One region of the Bradyrhizobium sp. USDA 4451 genome, then DNA from elsewhere that is predicted to be linked to it. Evidence: predicted binding sites of a transcription regulator. Region 1 holds the regulator's gene; each other region holds the start of a gene.
The links. The regulator PhoB, encoded in region 1, activates phosphate uptake and scavenging genes when phosphate is short. The targets are predictions, from matches to a motif close to TGTCATNNANCTGTCAT.
Positions count from the first base shown of each region.

Region 2: a site for PhoB is predicted at 3,230-3,246, ahead of phnF (phosphonate metabolism transcriptional regulator PhnF). Genes of this name have one in related genera too.
Region 3: a site for PhoB is predicted at 2,712-2,728, ahead of ACVMB0_RS24065 (DUF47 domain-containing protein). Genes of this name have one in related genera too.

Region 1 is NZ_JBTRCH010000001.1:2,607,126-2,613,948, reverse strand. It holds gene ACVMB0_RS12070 (IS4 family transposase) at 1-978, opposite strand, end outside; gene argF (ornithine carbamoyltransferase) at 1,080-2,006, opposite strand; gene ACVMB0_RS12060 (acetylornithine transaminase) at 2,006-3,208, opposite strand; gene ACVMB0_RS12055 (GcrA family cell cycle regulator) at 3,708-4,220, shown strand; gene phoB (phosphate regulon transcriptional regulator PhoB) at 4,498-5,208, opposite strand; gene phoU (phosphate signaling complex protein PhoU) at 5,337-6,053, opposite strand; gene pstB (phosphate ABC transporter ATP-binding protein PstB) at 6,074-6,823, opposite strand, start outside.
Region 2 is NZ_JBTRCH010000001.1:3,989,144-3,995,966, forward strand. It holds gene phnD (phosphonate ABC transporter substrate-binding protein) at 1-511, shown strand, start outside; gene phnE (phosphonate ABC transporter, permease protein PhnE) at 593-1,477, shown strand; gene phnE (phosphonate ABC transporter, permease protein PhnE) at 1,474-2,322, shown strand; gene phnF (phosphonate metabolism transcriptional regulator PhnF) at 2,476-3,201, opposite strand; gene phnG (phosphonate C-P lyase system protein PhnG) at 3,306-3,767, shown strand; gene phnH (phosphonate C-P lyase system protein PhnH) at 3,772-4,380, shown strand; partial or broken gene ACVMB0_RS18485 (carbon-phosphorus lyase complex subunit) at 4,384-5,488, shown strand; gene ACVMB0_RS18490 (alpha-D-ribose 1-methylphosphonate 5-phosphate C-P-lyase PhnJ) at 5,485-6,369, shown strand; gene phnK (phosphonate C-P lyase system protein PhnK) at 6,362-6,823, shown strand, end outside.
Region 3 is NZ_JBTRCH010000001.1:5,248,811-5,255,633, forward strand. It holds gene ACVMB0_RS24050 (ABC transporter substrate-binding protein) at 1-724, shown strand, start outside; partial or broken gene ACVMB0_RS24055 (branched-chain amino acid ABC transporter permease) at 790-1,654, shown strand; gene ACVMB0_RS24060 (branched-chain amino acid ABC transporter permease) at 1,656-2,624, shown strand; gene ACVMB0_RS24065 (DUF47 domain-containing protein) at 2,768-3,412, shown strand; gene ACVMB0_RS24070 (inorganic phosphate transporter) at 3,515-4,519, shown strand; gene ACVMB0_RS24075 (LysR family transcriptional regulator) at 4,531-5,418, opposite strand; gene ACVMB0_RS24080 (MBL fold metallo-hydrolase) at 5,571-6,551, shown strand; gene ACVMB0_RS24085 (hypothetical protein) at 6,606-6,823, shown strand, end outside.

The DNA of each region.
Region 1 (6,823 bases):
TTCGTCAGTTCCCGGCGGCCCCTTCAGGCCGATCAGGCTCTTCAGTCGCTTGAAGCCCAGTTCGATCCGCCAGCGCAGGCGATAGAGGGCGAGAACATCATCCGCGGTGAAGTCATCCGGAGCAAGTGAGGTGACCAGGATGACCCAATCGGCGGCCTCAAGCGTTTGCTTGGAGAGCTGATGGCCTCCCTTCTGTGCGGTCCGGTGCGCCTTGCGTCGTGCCTCGGCAGCAGCCTGTTGCGGCTTCTTGATGGCGACCAGACGCACGGCGAGCGGCGCGCCGTGCTTGGGTTTGATCCAAATCGGACAATCGATGAGGCCTCGTTCCGCCGCCTTGCGCAGCTCAGCCATGAGGTCCAGCGCACAGCCTTTGCAATCGAGCCAGCGCGCGCTCTTCCAACCAGCCCGAATGACGAAGTCTGCGCCGGCCTCGATCAGCCGTGCCATGCGTTCCGGCTGCAAATAGGCCCGATCGGCAAGACGGATTTCGCCCGCAACCACCGGGATCCGGTCGAGCGTCTCGCCTTCTTGCTGATCGGTCAGTTCGAAGTGGCCAAATCGTTCCTGCGGAAGATCGAACGCGCTGTGAATGCGCCACACCTCGTTCTTCTTCCTGGCATCCAGCGCTTTCTTCGGCACCGTGGTAGCATCGATGATCCGGATCAAGCGACCTCGGCTTGCCTTCGGGGCAGCGGCAGCAAGCGCCTGACCCACCAGCAGCGCCAGCCAATCTCCGCACTGACGCAAACGATACAGCAACGCCACGCAGGAAATGTCGACAAGGCCGACCGATGTCGCCCATGCCGCCGTCGAGCGAAGTCCCCGCTCACTCAAACAATAAGCCAGGATCAGCCGCAGCAAATCCACCGCACTCCTAATCTCGCGCGGACGCACGAAAGCCTTCGTCTCACGTGCCGTGCGATTGAGTGCTTCTGCCCCACCGAGCCGGGTCACGACGCCCGCCCAGTCGCCATTCACCAGCGATTCGTGTGTCATTCCATGCTGGAATCACAAACGATTCCGCCACACAAGCCTATTTTAACGCCGATGGGCCTTCGCCGGGACGACGGCGTTAGTGGTTACGCGACTTCGTTAAAGCACCAGGCCAGGATGCCCTTCTGCGCATGCAGGCGGTTTTCCGCCTCGTCGAACACCACGGATTGCGGGCCGTCGATCACCTCGTCGGTGACCTCCTCGCCGCGATGCGCGGGCAGGCAGTGCATGAACAGGGCATCGGGCTTGGCGAGCGACATCAGCTTGGCGTTGACCTGATAGGGGCGCAGCACGTTGTGGCGGTGCTCGCCCTCCTTGTCGCCCATCGACACCCAGGTGTCGGTGACGACGCAGTCGGCGCCGCGGACGGCGGCTTCCGGATCGGTGCCGAGCATGATCGGGGCATTGGTCGCCTTGATCCAGTCGCGCATCGGCTTCTTCGGCGACAGCTCCGGTGGGGTCGCGACATTGAGCTGGAACTTGAACCGCTCGGCGGCATGCGCCCAGGACGCCAGCACGTTGTTGTCGTCGCCGGTCCAGGCCACCGTCTTGCCCTCGATCGAGCCGCGGTTCTCCTCATAGGTCATGAGATCCGCCATCACCTGGCAGGGATGCGAACGCCGGGTCAGGCCGTTGATGACGGGAACAGTGGCGTGGGCGGCGAGCTCGAGCAGCGCGTCATGGTTGAGGATGCGGATCATGATCGCATCGACATAGCGCGACAGCACGCGCGCGGTGTCGGCGATGGTCTCGCCGCGGCCAAGCTGCATCTCGGCGCCGGTCAGCATGATGGATTCGCCGCCGAGCTGGCGCATCCCGACGTCGAACGACACCCTGGTGCGGGTCGACGGGCGCTCGAAGATCATCGCCAGCGTCTTGCCCTCGAGCGGCTTCTTGCCCTTCTCATGCGCCTTCAGCTTCGCCTTCATGGCGGCGCCGGCGGACAGCATGTTGCGCAGCTCGGCGAGCGGCAGCTCGTTGATGTCGAGGAAGTGACGGACCGGCTTGCTCATCATCCAGCCTTCCTCGGCTGCGCTGCCGACAATGTCGCGCAGGCACGCTCGAGCGAGACGATCGACTGATCGATCTCGGCTTCGGTCACGATCAGGGGCGCCAGGAACCGGACCACATTGTCGCCGGCGCCGACGGTGAGCAGCTTCTCGTTGCGCAATGCGGCGATCAGGTCGCCCGACGGCACCACGGCCTTGACGCCGATCAACAGGCCCTCGCCGCGCACTTCCGACAGCACGCCGGGATAGCGGTCGACGACCGAGGCGAGCTTCTGCTTGAGCAGCAGCGACATCTTCTGCACGTGCTCGAAGAAGCCGGGCTTCAGCATGACGTCGAGCACGGCATTGGCGGCGGCGACCGCCAGCGGATTGCCGCCAAAGGTCGAGCCGTGCGAGCCCGGCGCCATGCCTTCGGCCGCTTTCGCGGTCGCCAGCACCGCGCCGATCGGGAAGCCGCCGCCGAGCGCCTTCGCGAGCGACATCACGTCCGGCGTGACGCCGGTGCGCTTGTAGGCAAACAAATCGCCGGTACGGCCCATGCCGGTCTGCACCTCGTCGAACGCCAGCAGCAGGCCATGTTCGTCGCACAGCGCACGCAGCGCCTTGAAGAACGCCTGCGGCGCCGAGCGCACCCCGCCCTCGCCCTGCACCGGTTCGATCAGGATGCCGGCGGTGTGCGGGCCGATCGCCTTCTTCACCGCCTCGATGTCGCCATGCGGCACCTGGTCGAAGCCGTCCATCGGCGGGCCAAAGCCTTCGAGATATTTCGCCGCGCCGGTCGCGGCCAGCGTGCCCAGCGTGCGGCCATGGAAGGCGCCTTCGAAGGTGATGATGCGGTAGCGCTCGCCATGGCCCTTGGAGAAGTGATAGTGGCGGACCAGCTTGATCACGCCCTCCATCGCCTCCGCGCCGGAATTGCAGAAGAACACGAAGTCGGCGAAGCTCTGCTCGCACAGCCGCGCGGCGAGCACCTCGCCGTCCGGGCTCTTGAACAGGTTCGACATGTGCCAGAGCCTGGTCGCCTGTTCCTGCAGCGCCTTCACCAGATGCGGATGCGCATGCCCGAGCGCGTTGACGGCGACGCCCGAGGTGAAATCGAGATAGCGGTCGCCGTTGGTTGCGATCAGCCAGGCGCCCTCACCGCGCTCGAAGCCGAGATCGACCCTGGCGAAGACGGGAAGCAGATGCGACGAGGCGTTGGTCATGGCGTTCACTGCCGGTTTGAAGCCGACAATTGCCGCGCGCCTTGACGCCAGCGCAGCAACGGCCAGCTTCGGAAAACAAAACGGCCGCCTTTGCGGGCGGCACGTGGGCAACATTCTATGCTGCGGCGGGTCCGTGTCAATCGCCAGGAGCCGGTCCTTTTGCCGGGCTTCCTGCGCTGCCGAACGAGCGCAATCCGGAGCATTCCGGTGCGGTGGAAAAGCCTCACAGCAATGCTTAACTTTGTCGGAACATGTGGACGCACGGCCGCGGACTCTTGCGCCAGAGTCACGCCATATTGTAGCGTTTGGCCTGTCGGGTACGACATCTCGTGCGGCAGTACTGGACCCTCTAAGTAGCCTTTGTGTCTCGCGTAAACGTTCGGGCGCAACACCGCGCCCGGCGAGGGCTAAGGGATTCTGGCCGCAGGGATATTTGTCCAGATTTGGCTCGCAGCGCCGCTCCAATGACTGGCCGGCGCCATGCGAAAGGAAGAATGCGATGACGGTATTGACCTGGTCCGACGATCGCGTCGAGCAGCTGAAGAAGCTCTGGGAGTCTGGCCTTTCGGCCAGCCAGATCGCAGCGGAACTTGGCAATGTGACGCGAAACGCCGTGATCGGCAAAGTGCACCGGCTCGGCCTCTCCGGCCGCGCCAAGGCACCCTCCACGGCGGCGCCGCGGCAGCGCAAGGCGCGCCCCGCCCAGCACATGATGCGAGTGGCGCGCCCGGTCTCGCGCGGCAACACCGCGCTCGCGCACGCCTTCGAGGTCGAGATGGAGCCCGATCCGATCTCGTTCGACAACGTGGTGCCGATGAGCCAGCGGCTGTCGCTGCTCGAACTCAACGAGGCCACCTGTCACTGGCCGGTCGGCGATCCCTCGAGCCCGGAATTCTTCTTCTGCGGCGGCAAGGCGCTCGCCGGCCTGCCCTATTGCGCGCATCATTCCCGCGTCGCCTACCAGCCCGCCGCCGATCGCCGCCGGCCGTCGGCGAAGCCGCAGATCAAGTAGCCCTCGGGAAAACTACGGAAGACCTGAAAAACAAATCCCCGCACAAGCGGGGATTTTTTGTGAGCGAATGAACATCAAGGGCACATAGCCCAGGTCAAGCGCACTGCGCGACGTAAGGTGAGCACACGCGCCCCTCCCCACCCTCCCCCGCAAGGAGGGAGGGAGCCGGACAGTGTGCTCACCTCACGCGATAACGAGCCGCCGCTCGTGGCGCGATGGATTGCTTCGCTCCGCTCGCAATGACGATGACGATGACGGCTCTCGCCGGAAAGGCGACTTACGGCTGCGGCTCGGCTTTCGCGAAGCGGTCGTCGAGCGCGTAGCCGGCGCCGCGCACGGTGCGGATCGGATCCTGCTCGCGGCCCGGATTGAGCAGCTTGCGCAGGCGGCCGATATGGACGTCGACGGTGCGCTCATCGATGTAGATGTCGCGGCCCCAGACGCTGTCGAGCAGCTGCTCGCGGCTGAACACGCGGCCGGGATGCTCGAGGAAGAATTCGAGCAGCCGATACTCGGTCGGCCCGAGATCGATTGGGCGGCCGGAGCGCGCGACGCGGCGCTTCTCGCGGTCGAGCTCGATGTCGCCATAGGTCAGGACGGTGGCGAGCCGCTCCGGGCTCGCGCGGCGCAGCAGGCCCTTCACCCGCGCCAGGAGCTCCGGCACCGAGAACGGCTTGACGATGTAATCGTCGGCGCCGGTGGCCAGACCGCGCACCCGCTCGCTCTCCTCGCCGCGCGCGGTCAGCATGATGATCGGAAGCTGCTTGGTCTCGGGCCGCGCCCGCAGGCGGCGGCACAGCTCGATGCCGGACAGGCCCGGCAGCATCCAGTCGAGGACCACGAGGTCGGGAACGCGCTCCTTGAGGCGGGTATCGGCATCGTCGCCGCGCCCCACCGTTTCGACATCGTAGCCTTCCGCATCGAGGTTGTAGCGCAACAGCGTCGTTAGCGCTTCCTCGTCTTCGACTACCAGAATGCGTGCGCTCATCGGTCTAAGTTCTTTCTCTGTGGTGATCTGTTGCCCAGACGCAAACCGAAACGCTTAGCTTCTTGAGCATAATCCCCGCGGAAACGACTTGTCGAAGACAATCCGGTTCCGCGCGTGCGGATGATGTCCTAGTTACCCGGCACAGTGGTGGCAAAATTGGTCATGTCGCCCTTCGGGCGCTTGTCGGTGATCTGCTGGCCTTCGATCATGTAGAACACGGTCTCGGCGATGTTGGTGGCGTGATCGCCGATCCGCTCGATGTTCTTGGCGCAGAACATCAGATGGATGCAGAACGAGATGTTGCGGGGGTCTTCCATCATGTAGGTGAGCAGCTCGCGGAACAGCGAGGTGCAGATCGCGTCGACCTCCTCGTCGCCCTTCCAGACGTTCATCGCCGCCGGCAGATCGTGCGCGGCATAGGCGTCGAGCACCGACTTGACCTGCGACAGCACGAGGTCGGTCATGTGCTCCAGGCCGCGGATCAGCTTCAGCGGCTGGAAATCGCTCTCCAGCGCCGCGACGCGCTTGCCCATGTTCTTGGCCAGGTCGCCGATCCGCTCGAGGTCGGTGGCGACGCGCATCGCGCTGACGATCTCGCGCAGATCGATCGCCATCGGCTGGCGGCGCGCGATCGTCAGCACCGCGCGCTCTTCGATGACGCGCTGCAGATTGTCGATCTCGATGTCGGCGGCGACCACGCGCTTGCCGAGCGCGACGTCGCGCCGGATCAGCGCGTCGACCGACTCGGTGATCATCCGCTCGACGAGGCCGCCCATCTCGGCGACCAGGCGGGTCAACTCCTGCAGGTCGCTGTCGAATGCCTTGGCGGTGTGTTCAGAAGCCATCATCTGTCTCCTCAGCCCGGTCAGCCGAACCGGCCGGTGATGTAGTCCTGGGTGCGTCGATCGCTCGGCGAGGTGAAGATCTTGTTGGTGTCGTCGAACTCGATCAGCTCGCCGAGATACATGAAGGCGGTCTTGTCGGAGACGCGCGCCGCCTGCTGCATGTTGTGGGTGACGATCGCGATCGTGTAATCCTCGGAGAGTTCCTGGATCAGCTCCTCGACCTTGGCGGTGGAGATCGGATCGAGCGCCGAGCACGGCTCGTCGAACAGGATCACCTCGGGACGCACCGCCACGGTGCGCGCGATGCACAGCCGCTGCTGCTGGCCGCCGGACAGCGACAGGCCGGAGGCGTTCAGCTTGTCCTTGACCTCGTTCCACAGCGCGCCGCCGCGCAGCGCCTTCTCGACCCGGTCGTCCATCTCGGACTTCGAGATCTTCTCGTAGAGGCGGATGCCGAAGGCGATGTTCTCGTAGATCGTCATCGGGAACGGCGTCGGCTTCTGGAACACCATGCCGACCCGCGCGCGGAGCAGATTGAGGTCGAGCTTGGGATCGAGGATGTTGGTCTGGTCCAGCATCAGCTGGCCGACCGCGCGCTGGCCCGGATAAAGGTCGTACATCCGGTTGAAGATGCGCAGCAGGGTCGACTTGCCGCAGCCCGACGGTCCGATGAACGCCGTGACGCGGTTGGTGCCGAGCGTCAGGTTGATGTTCTTCAGCGCGTGGTGCTCGCCGTAATAGAAATTGAGGTTACGCACCGTGACTTTCGG
Region 2 (6,823 bases), 1.4 Mb from region 1:
CCTCGGCCTGGTCGACCCGAATTCGACATCGGGCAACAACGTGCCGCGCTTCGAACTCGACAAAATGGGCATTCCCGATGCCGAGGGCTATTTCGGCAAGGTCGTGTTCACGGGCAGCCACGAAAACGCCGTGCTGGCGCTGGCGCAGGGCACCGTCGACATGGCGGCCAATCAGTGGACCAACGACGACGATTCGACGCTCGCGCAGATGCTGACCAAGGGCATGCTGAAGAACGCCGACGGCTCGGCGATGAAGAAGGACGACTTCCGCATCATCAACAAGTCGTCGCCGATCATCAACGGCCCCTACGCCTATAACTCCGACCTTCCGGAGGACCTGAAGGCGGCGATCGCCAAGGCCTTCTTCGACGCGCCGACCAAGGACAAGGCCGCGTTCGACCGTCTCTCCGACGGCCAGAAGAAGGGTTTCCATCCCGCCACGACCAAGGATTGGGACAGCACGATCGAGCTGATCAAGTTCGTCGACAGGCTGCGCAAGAAGGCGAGCTGATCGCACCACGGAGACATGCGGAGCCGGGTTTTTCATAACCCGGCTCTTTCCGTTGAACCTCCAGCCCGGCTGATCAACACGATGGCAACTGCCGTATCCATCCTTCCGGCCCAGCAACTGGCGGTGCTGGAAGACGCCTACCGCAAGGCGGTTGCGCGCAAGCGGCTGAGGGGCGCGCTGGCGACCGCGGCGTTCTGCGTCGCCCTGGTCGTCGCCGCGTTCGGCGCCGAGGTGAACCTGCGCACGCTGTTCACCTATTTCGGCAATTTCGTCAGTTATTTCGATCGCATCCTCACGCTCGATTCCGGCGCGCGGGTCTGGACCGACCCCGCCGAATGGTTCTGGGGCTGGCACAAATGGCTGAGGATGCTCGGCGAGACGCTCCTGATCAGCTATGTCGGCACGTTGACCGGCGCGGTGTTCGCCTTCGCGCTCAATTTCTTCGCCGCCCAAAATACCTCGCCGGGGCCCTGGGTGCGCTTCATCATCCGCCGCCTGCTGGAATTCGCCCGCACCGTGCCCGGCATCGTGTTCGCGCTGATCTTCGTGATCGCGTTCGGCCTCGGCCCGATGGCCGGCGTGCTGGCGATCGCGATCCACACCACAGGCGCGCTCGGCAAGCTGTTTGCCGAGATCGTCGAAAATGCCGACATGAAGCCGGTCGAGGGCATCCGCTCCACCGGCGCGAGCTGGCTGTCCTGCATGCGCTTTGCCATCCTGCCGCAGGTCTCGGCCGGATACGCCAGCTACGCGCTGCTGCGCTTCGAGATCAATGTCCGCGAGGCGTCGGTGATGGGTTTCGTCGGCGCCGGCGGCATCGGCCAGGAGCTCGTGGTCGCGATCCGCAAGTTCTATTACTCGGACGTCAGCGCCATCCTCGTCACCATTATCCTCACCGTGTTCATCATCGACATCTCGACCGGCTGGCTGCGCGGCCGGCTGTTCGGCAAGGAGACGCGCCGATGAGCCAGATGCCGAAGCCGGATGCCGCCGAACTCCGTGCGAAATATCCCGACGCCTTCGAGCGGCCGGCATCGGCGCGGCTGGCATTGCCCGCGATGATCGCGGTCGCGTTCGCGATCTTCGTGTTCGGCCTGGTCGATCTCGACTTCTCGCCGTCCAGGCTGATCTCGGGCGTCGGCCAGCTCGGCTGGATCACCATGCTGATGATCCCGCCGAATCCCGGCGCATCATTCCCGCTCTACATGCAGGCGCTCGGCGAGACGCTGTCGATCGCGCTGCTCGGCACCACGCTTGCGGCGCTGTTGGCGCTGCCGGTCAGCCTGCTGGCGGCCCGCAACGTCATCCCCTCGAATTTCATCCGATTCCCGGTGCGGCGCTTCCTGGACACGATCCGCGGCGTCGATACGCTGATCTGGGCGCTGGTCTGGATCAACGTCGTCGGGCTCGGTCCGTTCGCCGGCGTGCTCGCGATCATGGTCTCCGACTTCGGCGCGTTCGGAAAGCTGTTCTCCGAGGCGATCGAGGCGGCCGACCGCAAGCAGGTCGAGGGCATCCGCGCCTCCGGCGGCAATGCGCTGCATGAGATTCGCTTCGGGCTGCTGCCGCAGGTGCTGCCTGTCATCGCCGGACAGGTGCTCTATTTCATCGAGTCGAACACCCGCTCGGCCACCATCATCGGCATCGTCGGCGCCGGCGGCATCGGCCTGCAGCTCGCCGAGCAGATTCGCGTGCTGGAATGGCAGAAGGTGTCGTTCCTGATCCTGATGATCCTGATCGCGGTCGCTGCGATCGACTTCGTCTCGAGCAAGCTGCGCTTCGCCATCATCGGACGGCGAGCGGTGGCGTAGGACTCCACCTCGCCCCGCTCTTGCGGGGAGAGGTCGGATTGCGAAGCAATCCGGGTGAGGGGTGCTTCCCCGTGCTCATATCTGTCGAATTCGCGGAGACAGCCCCTCACCCCAACCCTCTCCCCGCAAGAGCGGGGCGAGAGAGCAGAGCGATCAGCCGTTCTCGACCAGAAACTCGACGCGCTCGGCGGCGAAGCGCGAGCGCTTGGTCACCAGCGGCTGGTCCAGCATGTCGACATCGGTGGCATCGACCACCAGCACCGGCCGTCCCAGCGGCAGGTCGAGCCGCGCCGCATCGGTGGCATCGGCAATCGCGGCGGTGATCCGGGTCGAGGCGCGGTGATAATCCTTCACGCCGTAATGTCCGAGCAGCTTGGTCATCGAGTGGACATTGGCGAACACGCTGCCGGCATCGGGAAATCGCTCGGCGGACAGCCATGTGGTGGAGACGCAGATCGGTGTCCGGTCGGCAAGCCGCACCGCTTCGATCCGGATCAGCGGCGCACCGATCTTCAGGCCCAGCTCACGCGCGATCTCGCGGTTGGCAATATCCTCACCGGCCTCGATCAGCTGGCCACGCGGTTCGTGGCCGCCGGCGCCGACGATCTCCGAGAATCGCGTGCGCGAGCGCAACGGATAGGCGAGGCGCTGGGCTTCGACATAGGTGCCGCTGCCGCGCTCGGCGCGCACCAGTCCGCGCTCCGCCAATGCGGCGAGCGCGCGCCGCACGGTGTGGCGATTGACGCGGTAAGTCTCGGCGATCTCCATCTCGCCGGGCAGCTTTTCGCCCGCGGCAAAGCGGCCGTCAGCGATGCCGCGCTCGATGCCGTCGGCGACCTGCCGCCACAAGGCGACGCCGGAACTTTCCTGCATGCTCATCGCGCGGTGATACCAGAAATCTTCGGTTTGTCACGAAACAGTCATGGCGCTCCGCTATCAAGTTGTCTAGTATCATAGACAACTTGATACAAGCAAGGTTGCCAATGAGTTCGACCGGATCAAACAGCAAGCAGGCCCAGCGCAAGGCTGCGATGACGGTGCTGGCGCACTCCGCGGCTGCGGATATCGCGGGCAGGCTGGCGGCGATCGCAATGCCCGCGCACGAGAACCTCCGTGAACCGGAAAACGGCCTTGTGATGCTGCGCGGACGGATCGGCGGCGACGGCGCGCCGTTCAATCTCGGCGAGGCGACGGTGTCGCGCGCGGCGGTGCGGCTTGCCACCGGCGAGGTCGGCTTCGGCTACACGCTCGGCCGCGATGCAGAGAAGGCGCGGATGATCGCGCTGTGCGACGCCATGGTGCAATCGGCGGCGTTGTCCGGCGAGGTGGAGACCAAGGTGATCGCGCCGCTGCGTGCCGCGATGAATGCTGAACGCGCCCGCAAGGCCGCGGAGACCGCGGCGACGCGGGTCGATTTCTACACGATGGTGCGCGGTGAGGGGTGATGCAATGACGACGATTGCCGAAATGCCCGCAGGCTTTGCCGACAAGGTGCTGTCGGCGCAATCCACCTTCCGTTCCGTGATGGATGCGATGGCGCGTCCAGGCAGCGTGCAGCGCGTCGCAGCAAGCGTCGGGGTGCCCGCCGGCATGATGCGCGGCTCGGCCGCGATCGCGCTGACGCTGTTCGATCACGACACGCCGATCTGGCTCGATGCCGCGATGTCGGCGACGCCGGATGTCGCCCGCTGGCTGAAGTTTCACGCCGGCGCGCCGGTGGTCGGGGATTCCTCGATCGCAAGCTTCGCGCTGATCGGCGATGCCGCGAACCTGCCAGCGCTGGAGCGCTTCGCGCTCGGCAGCAGCGAATATCCGGACCGGTCGACTACGCTGATTCTCCAGGTCGACAGCCTGACCCAGGGGCCGGCCTTCGAGCTGAAAGGGCCCGGCATCGACGGCAGCGCGTTGCTGCAGGCGATGATCAAGCCGCGCGATCTGTTTCAGCGGCTCGCAATCAACGAAGTCCTGTTCCCGCGCGGCATCGATGTCGTGCTGGTCCATGACGACGCCATTGTCGCGATCCCGCGCACCACGCGGCTGATCGCAAGCGGAGTGTGAGCGATGTATGTAGCCGTCAAGGGAGGCGAACGCGCCATCGAGAACGCTCATCGCCTGCTGGCGCATGAGCGGCGCGGCGATCGCGATGTGCCCGAGGTGACGCTGGCGCAGATCTCCGAGCAACTCGCGCTCGGTGTCGATCGCGTGATGACCGAGGGCTCGCTATACGACCGCGAGTTGGCGGCGCTGGCGATCAAGCAGGCGCGCGGCGACATGATCGAGGCGATCTTCCTGGTCCGCGCCTTCCGCGCCACGCTGCCGCGCTTCGGCGCCACCGAACCGGTCGACACCGGCGAGATGCTGGTGCGGCGGCGGATCTCCTCGACCTTCAAGGACGTCCCGGGCGGCCAGATCCTGGGACCGACTTTCGACTACACCCATCGCCTGCTCGATCCGCAGCTCGCGGCAGGCTTCATGCCGGAGCGGCCGGCCACCGCGGAGGCGTCGCAGGCGGCAACGCCGCGGGTCACCGATATCCTCGGGCCGCGATGGCCTGATCGAATCCTCGCCGCAGGCAGATAGCAACGCGCCGGTCGGCGACCTCACGCGCGAGCCGCTGAGCTTCCCGGCCGATCGCGATCTGCGGCTGCAGAACCTGGCGCGCGGCGACGAGGGCTTCCTGCTCGCGCTCGGCTATTCGACGCAGCGTGGCTATGGCCGCAATCACCCCTTCGCCGGCGAGATTCGCTTCGGCGAGGTCGAGGTCGAGCTGTTCGCCGAGGACGTCGATTTTGCGGTGCCGCTCGGCTCGATCGAGCTGACCGAATGCCAGATGGTCAACCAGTTCAAGGGCTCGACATCAGAGGCACCGTGCTTCACCCGCGGCTATGGCCTCGCCTTCGGCCAGAGCGAGCGCAAGACCATGTCGATGGCGCTGGTCGACCGCGCGCTGCGGGCACGCGAGCTCGGCGAGGAAGCGGCGGCGCCGGCGCAGGACGAGGAGTTCGTGATGTCGCACTCCGACAATGTGCAGTCGACCGGCTTCGTCGAGCATCTCAAGCTGCCACATTATGTCGACTTCCAGTCCGAGCTCGGCCTGCTGCGCAAGCTGCGGCAGGAATTTGCCGAGGCCAATCAGGCGATCGAACTGCAGGAGGCCGCGGAATGAGCGCGCCGACATACAATTTCGCCTATCTCGACGAGCAGACCAAGCGGATGATCCGCCGCGCGATCCTCAAGGCGATCGCGGTCCCCGGCTACCAGGTGCCGTTCGCCAGCCGCGAGATGCCGATGCCCTATGGCTGGGGCACCGGCGGCGTGCAGGTGACGGCCGCGATCCTCGGTCCCGACGACGTGCTGAAGGTGATCGACCAGGGCTCGGACGACACCACCAACGCGATCTCGATCCGCAAGTTCTTCGGCAAGACCGCAGGTGTCGCGACCACGACCTCGACCGTAGAGGCGACCGTGATCCAGACCAGGCACCGGATTCCCGAGGCGTCGCTGCATGAAGGCCAGGTGCTGGTCTATCAGGTGCCGATCCCCGAGCCGCTGCGCTTCCTGGAGCCGCGCGAGACCGAGACGCGGCGGATGCACGCGCTCGCCGAATACGGCCTGATGCACGTCAAGCTGTACGAGGACATCGCGCGCTTCGGCCACATCGCGACCGCCTACGCCTATCCGGTGAAGGTGAATGCGCGCTATGTGATGGACCCGTCGCCGACCCCGAAATTCGACAATCCGAAGATGGACAATTGCGCGGCGCTGCAGCTGTTCGGCGCCGGCCGCGAGAAGCGCATCTACGCGATCCCGCCCTACACCACGGTGGTGTCGCTGGATTTCGAGGATCACCCGTTCACGCGGTACCGCTTCAACGCGCCCTGCGCGCTGTGCGGCGCCGACAATTCCTATCTCGACGAGATCGTCACCGACGACAGAGGCGGGCGGATGTTCGTCTGCTCCGACACCGACTTCTGCGAGCAGCGCCAGGCCGCCGGCCATCACGGCACCGAGAGCGCCGCGCCCCACAAGGAGAAGGCGCATGCCTGAGCTCGCAAGCCTCGACAACGACCAGCCGCTGCTGGTGGCCGACGGGCTCGCCAAGAATTACGGCCGGCTTCCCGCCTGCCGCGACGTCTCGTTCGCGCTGTATCCCGGCGAGGTGCTGGCGATCGTCGGCGAGTCCGGTTCGGGCAAGTCGACCTTGCTGCAACTGCTTTCGGCGCAGCTCGCGCCGAGCGCGGGCCGGGTGTCGTACCGGATGCGCGACGGCGTGCTGCGCGATCTCGCCGAGCTCGGCGAGGCCGAGCGGCGCTTCCTGTTCCGCACCGACTGGGGCTTTGTGCATCAGGACCCGGCGCAGGGATTGCGCATGGGCGTCTCGGCCGGCGCCAATGTCGGCGAACGGCTGATGGCTGTGGGATGGAATCACTACGGCCGGATCCGCGACACCGCATCGACCTGGCTGGAGCGGGTCGAGATCGATGTCGGCCGTATCGACGAC
Region 3 (6,823 bases), 2.6 Mb from region 1:
CTGGTTCTTCCTGACCGCGGACTACGCGTTCGGCGCGGCGCTGGAGCGCGACACCACTGCGGTTGTCCTCGCCAATGGCGGCAAGGTGGTCGGCGGGGTCAAGCATCCGCTCAACACCGCCGATTTCTCGTCGTTCCTGCTGCAGGCGCAGGCCTCCAAGGCCAAGATCATCGGCCTCGCCAATGCCGGCGGCGACACCACCAACTCGATCAAGCAGGCGGCCGAGTTCGGCATCGTCAAGGGCGGCCAGAAGCTCGCCGCGCTGTTGCTGTTCCTCACCGACGTCAAGGCGATCGGGCTCGAGACCGCGCAGGGCCTCAACTTCACCGAGACGTTCTACTGGGACCTCAACGACAACACCCGCGCCTTCTCCAAGCGCTTCTCGGAGAAGATGAAGAGCGGCGCGCCGCCGACCATGGTGCAGGCCGGCGTCTATGCGGGCCTGATGCATTACTTCAAGGCGCTCGACGCGCTCGGCGGCAATCCGCATGACGGTGCCAAGGTGGTCGCCAAGATGAAGACCATCCCGACCGACGATCCGCTGTTCGGCAAGGGCGAGATCGAGGCCAACGGCCGCGTCACCCATGACGCCTATCTGTTCGAGGTGAAGAAGCCCACGGAGTCCAAGGGACCGTGGGACTTCTACAAGCTGGTCGGCACCGTGCCGGGCAAGGAGGCCTTCACGCCGCTCGACAAGAGCACCTGTGCGCTCCTGAAGAAGTGACGATCACGCCCGCCGGCCATGCGCGTGGCCGGCGGGCTTCATCTATCTAAGCGAAAGCTCATTCGATGCAGGCTCTCTACGCACAGCTTCTGGTCGGACTGATCAACGGCTCGTTCTACGCGCTGCTCAGTCTCGGGCTTGCCGTCATCTTCGGCATGCTCAACATCATCAATTTCGCGCATGGCGCGCTCTACATGATGGGCGCCTTCGTGGCGTATTTCCTGCTCAATCTGGGCGGCATCAACTACTGGTGGGCGCTGATCATCGCCCCCGTCGTGGTCGGCATCTTCGGCATGATCCTCGAGCGCACCATGCTGCAATGGCTGACCGGGCTCGACCATCTCTACGGCCTGCTCTTGACCTTCGGCATCGCGCTGATCGTGCAGGGCGTGTTCCAGAACTATTTCGGCTCCTCCGGCCTGCCTTACTCGATCCCGGATCAGCTCAAGGGCGGCGTCAATCTCGGCTTCAATGTTCCTGCCTATCTATCGCGGCTGGGTGGTGGTGTTCTCGCTGGTGGTGTGCCTTGCCACCTGGTTCCTGATCGAGAAGACGCAGCTCGGCGCCTATCTGCGCGCCGCCACGGAGAATCCGACGCTGGTGCGTGCCTTCGGCATCAACGTGCCGCGCATGATCACGCTGACCTACGGGCTCGGCGTCGGCCTGGCCGCGCTCGCCGGCGTACTGTCGGCGCCGATCAACCAGGTCCGCCCGCTGATGGGCGCCGATCTGATTATCGTGGTGTTCGCGGTGGTCGTGATCGGCGGCATGGGCTCGATCATGGGCTCGATCATCACCGGCTTCGCGCTCGGCGTGATTGAAGGACTGACCAAGTATTTTTATCCCGAGGCCTCCAACACCGTGGTGTTCGTGCTGATGGTGCTGGTGCTGCTGGTGAAGCCAACGGGACTGACGGGACGGGCGGCCTGATATGTCAGCATTGACCGACGATACACTTCCGATGACGCCGCGCGCGATGCGCGACGAGATGATCGTATTCGCCGCGATGGCGGCGCTGCTGGCGGTGGTGCCGTGGACGGGGATCTATCCGTTCTTCGTCATGCAGGCGCTGTGCTTTGCGCTGCTCGCCTGCGCCTTCAACCTCTTGATCGGCTTTGGCGGCCTGCTGTCGTTCGGCCACGCCATGTTCCTCGGCACCGCTGGCTACGTCTCGGCGCATGCGCTGAAGGTGTGGGGGCTGCCGCCGGAGCTCGGGATCGTGGTCGGCACCGCCGCGGCGGCTCTGCTCGGCCTCATCACCGGCTACATCTCGATCAAGCGGCAGGGCATCTACTTCTCGATGATCACGCTGGCGCTGTCGCAGCTGCTCTACTTCCTGTATTTGCAGGCGCCGTTCACCCATGGCGAGGACGGCATCCAGGGCATCCCGCAGGGCCATTTGCTCGGGATCTTCGACCTCTCGAAGCCGATGGTGCTCTACTACGTGGTGCTGGTCGGCTTCCTCGCCGGCTTCCTGTTGATCTACCGCACCATCAACTCGCCGTTCGGCGAGGTCTTGAAGTCGATCCGCGAGAACGAGCCGCGCGCGATCTCGCTCGGCTACAAGACCGACCAGTACAAGCTCTTGGCTTTCATCCTGTCGGGCACGCTGGCGGGCTTTGCCGGTTCGCTGAAGGTGTTCGTGGCGCAGAACGCCTCGCTCACCGACGTGCACTGGTCGATGTCCGGTGAAATCGTGCTGATGACCCTGGTCGGCGGCCTCGGTACCATCTTCGGCCCGGTGGTCGGCGCCTTCGTGATCATCGCCATGCAGCAATATCTCGCCGGGTTCGGCCAGTGGGTGACCGTGATCCAGGGCGTGATCTTCGTGGCCTGCGTGCTGCTGTTCCGCCGCGGCCTGGTCGGCGAGTTGGCCCATCTGCTCAGGCGGTCGCTGTAAGGGCAGGGGCAGGATTTCGGCCGACATAGCGGTGGACGACCGCCCGTTCGGGCGGTCGTTTCAGGTTTTTTCCCCGCCAGATGCTCTATGACAGTTCTGTGACAGTCGCTAAAAGGGCTGTCCCAGAATGATGGAACAGAGACATGCTGCGCTGGTTTCGCGCCTTCCTGCCCAAGGAAGAGCGGTTTTTCGAGCTGTTCGCCCGCCACGCCCAGACCTCCGTGCAGTGCTCGCTGGCGCTGCAGGACATGCTGAAGGGCGGGGAGGAGACCCCGGTGTTCTGCCAGCGCGTCAATCAGTTCGAGAACGACGCCGACAGCGTCACCCGCGAGGTGCTGACCGCGGTTCGCCGCACCTTCATCACCCCGTTCGACCGCAGCGACATCAAGAACCTGATCACCGCGATGGACGACGCGGTCGACCAGATGCAGGCGACCGCCAAGGCGGTGATGCTGTTCGAGGTGCGCGAGTTCGAGCCGCCGATGCGCGAGATCGGCACCCTGATCGTCGAATGCGCCAATCTGGTCGTCCGCGCGCTGCCATTGTTGCAGGCGATCGGCCACAACGTCTCGATGCTGACCCAGATCACCGAGGAACTGACCAAGCTCGAGGGCCGGGTCGACGATCTCCACGATATCGGGCTCAAGGAGTTGTTCCTGAAGCACCGCAACGCCAACACGATGGACTTCATCGTCGGCGCGGAGATCTACGACCACCTCGAGAAGGTGGCCGACCGCTTCGACGACGTCGCCAACGAGATCAACTCCATCGTCATCGAGCAAGTCTGAGCATGATCTGGAAAAGTGTGGAGCGGTTTTCCGGCGCGACAAACGCGGAACGCGTTTGCGCGGAGATCATGCTCAAGAAAACACAATAAAGCGGGGCATCACGTGGACGCCACGCTGGGTCTTCCCGTTCTGACCATCCTGATCGCGGTCGCGCTGCTGTTCGACTTCCTGAACGGCCTGCACGACGCCGCGAACTCGATCGCGACCATCGTCTCGACCCGGGTGCTGCGGCCGCAATATGCGGTGTTCTGGGCGGCGTTCTTCAACTTCGTTGCCTTCGCGGTGTTCGGCCTGCATGTCGCCAACACCATCGGCACCGGGATCATCGACCCGTCGGTGGTGGATGCGACCGTGATCTTCGCCGCGCTGGTCGGCGCGATCGTCTGGAACGTGATCACCTGGGCGCTCGGCATTCCCTCGTCGAGCTCGCACGCGCTGATCGGCGGCCTGGTCGGCGCCGGCATGGCGAAGGCGGGGATTTCGGCTGCGGTGTGGAGCGGGCTCACCAAGACCTTGCTCGCGATCGTGCTGTCGCCGCTGGTCGGCTTCCTGCTGGCGCTGGTGCTGGTCGCGATCGTGTCCTGGCTCTCGGTGCGCTCGACGCCGTTCGCGGTCGATCGCGCCTTCCGCATCCTGCAATTCGCCTCCGCGTCGCTGTATTCGCTCGGCCATGGCGGCAACGACGCGCAGAAGACCATGGGCATCATCGCCGTGCTGCTCTACTCGCAGGGCCATCTCGGCGACACCTTCGAAATCCCGTTCTGGGTCGTGCTGGCCTGCCAGAGCGCGATGGCGCTGGGCACCCTGATGGGCGGCTGGCGGATCGTCCGCACCATGGGGCTGCGCATCACCAAGCTGACGCCGATGCAGGGTTTTTGCGCCGAAACCGGCGGCGCCGCGACGCTGTTCATCGCGACCTATCTCGGGGTTCCCGTTTCGACCACCCACACCATCACCGGCGCCATTGTCGGCGTCGGCGCCGCGCGGCGGCTCTCCGCCGTGCGCTGGAACGTGGCGAGCTCGATCGTCTACGCCTGGGTGATCACGATCCCGGCGTCGGCCGCGGTCGCGGCCGCGACGTACTGGGCGGTGATGATCCTGCGCTGACTGAATCCTTGTCAACCCAACTCGCTGACCACAGCGGAAATGAAGCTCTTGAGCTTCGACGTCTGCCGGCGGTCGGGATGGTAGATCAAGTGAATGGGACGTGACGGCGTTTCGTAGTCAGGCAACACCTTGGTGAGACGTCCGGAGCGCAAGCCTTCGCGCGCCAGATCTTCGGCGATGAACGCGATGCCAAAGCCGTTCAAGGCGGCGATGAGGAGCGCCTTGGCGTCATTCACCTGCAGGCGATGCTTGACGTCGACCGTGTAGGTGTCCTTGTCGCGCACAAAGCGCCAGTCATTGACGATGGGCCCTGATGTCGACGCGTAAACCAGGCACTCGTGCGTCTCGAGATCGAGCGGCGTTGCAGGAGCTCCTCTTTCGCGCAGGTAGTCAGGTGATGCGCAGGCGACAAGGCGGAACGGCGCAAGTTCACGAGCCACGAAGCTTGAGTCCACCAGCGGACCGACACGAAACACCGCTTCGAATTCCTCCTCGACCAGGTCAACGAAGCGATCGCTGAGCACAAGATCGACCTCTACCCTTGGGTGCTGCCTCAAGTAGCGTGCGATGACAGGCGTCAAACTGTGGGCGCCAAACGACACCGGCGCATTGATCCGCAAGCGCCCGCGGGGAGCCCCCTTGGCCTCGTCAGCGAGGGAATCCGCCCAATCGGCATCGGCCAGAACCAGCTTGCAACGGTCGTAGTACGCCTTGCCGATGTCCGTCAGGCTCTGGCGGCGCGTGGTCCGGTTGAGCAGACGCGTGCCCAGCCGGGTTTCCAGCCAGGTCACGTGCTTGGCGACCATCTGCGGCGACATGCGCAGAGCGCTGGCGGCCGCAGCGAAGGAACCAACCTCTGCGGCCTTGACGAAGGCGGCCATGCTGGCGAGGCGATCCATTCCCTACTCCTGGTAGTGACACCCTTGTCCGAGGCGCTGTTTATACCCGAATTGAAGGCCAATAGGTATGGCCGCAACTGGTCCTTGAGGCCGATGCGAGAAAGGCTGTTGTCATTAGCCGTTGTCACGAGGAATTGGTGGAAAGCGGTTCAATGAGCACATTGATGTCGCGTCGCGCGTTTGCTGCGGCAGCAGGAGCGCTTGCGTTTGTGAGCACTGGATCGACGTGCGCCACTGCGCAAGTGTCTGATCCTCGTCCGCCGATGGTCGATACGTCCAATCCGAAGGAGGTCGCGGACGGCGTTTGGGTTGTGTCGGACAACCGGGTTTGGCTCGTGCCGAACATCGGCATCATTGTCGGTAAGGACGCGGCCCTGGTGGTCGATTGCGGGCTCGGGCCTGCGAACGGCGAGAAGATCCTGGAGCTTGCCCGTAGACTTGCCGGTCCGCGCCGGCTCATGCTGACACTCACGCATTTTCATCCGGAGCACGGCTACGGCGCGCAGGTGTTCCGGCGCGACGCCACGATCCTGTACAACCGCATCCAGCGTGACGAGCTGGCGGAGAAGGGCGTGCGCTACATCGACCTTTTCCGGAAGACGCAGAGTGCCGCCGCGGCAGCGGCCCTTGATGGAACAACCATCGTCATGCCCGATGTCATCTATGACGGACCGCGAACGGAGGTCGATCTCGGCGGCCGGATCGTGCAGCTGCACAGCGTGGGTACGGCGCATACGCGCGGTGACCAGATCGTCTTTCTGCCCAAAGAGCGGATCCTGTTCGCGGGCGACCTGATCGAGGAACGCATGTTCCCGATCTTTCCGTGGTTTCCGCCGCTGGACACCGATCTCGACGGAACGCGCTGGACGCAGGTCCTGAGCAAATTGCAACGGTTCGCCCCCGACTTGATCGTGCCCGGCCATGGTGACCCCGGTACGATCGACATCGCCCTCGCTCTCGCGTCCCATATCGATAGCGTGAGCCGAACGGTCAGGGCCTTGCGGCAAGCGGGAAAGGCCGTCGAAGAGATTCTTCGCGAGGCCAAGCCAAACATCATCTCGGCCCATCCCTATTGGGAGCATCCAAGCCTGATTGACTGGGAAATCAGCTATTACGCGGCACAGCCGGCCTGAGCGCGGCGAGCGCTCGGCCGGCCCCAGGCCGCAAGCCGACACGGAAACATCATCATGCTTGAACGTCGTCATTTCGTTGGAGCCGCGCTCGGCTCGATGTTCATCTCTGATCTGGCCGCTGCGCAGACGCCAGCAGCCAAAGCGGGCGGTTCGGCCCAGCGCGAGCCTGGCAACGCGGCCTCGTCCGCGATCCCCGCCGCCGAGCGGCTGAACGAACTCGGGCCAGAAAACGCTGCCATGGCAGCATACGCAGGTTTGTGGGACGTCACCGA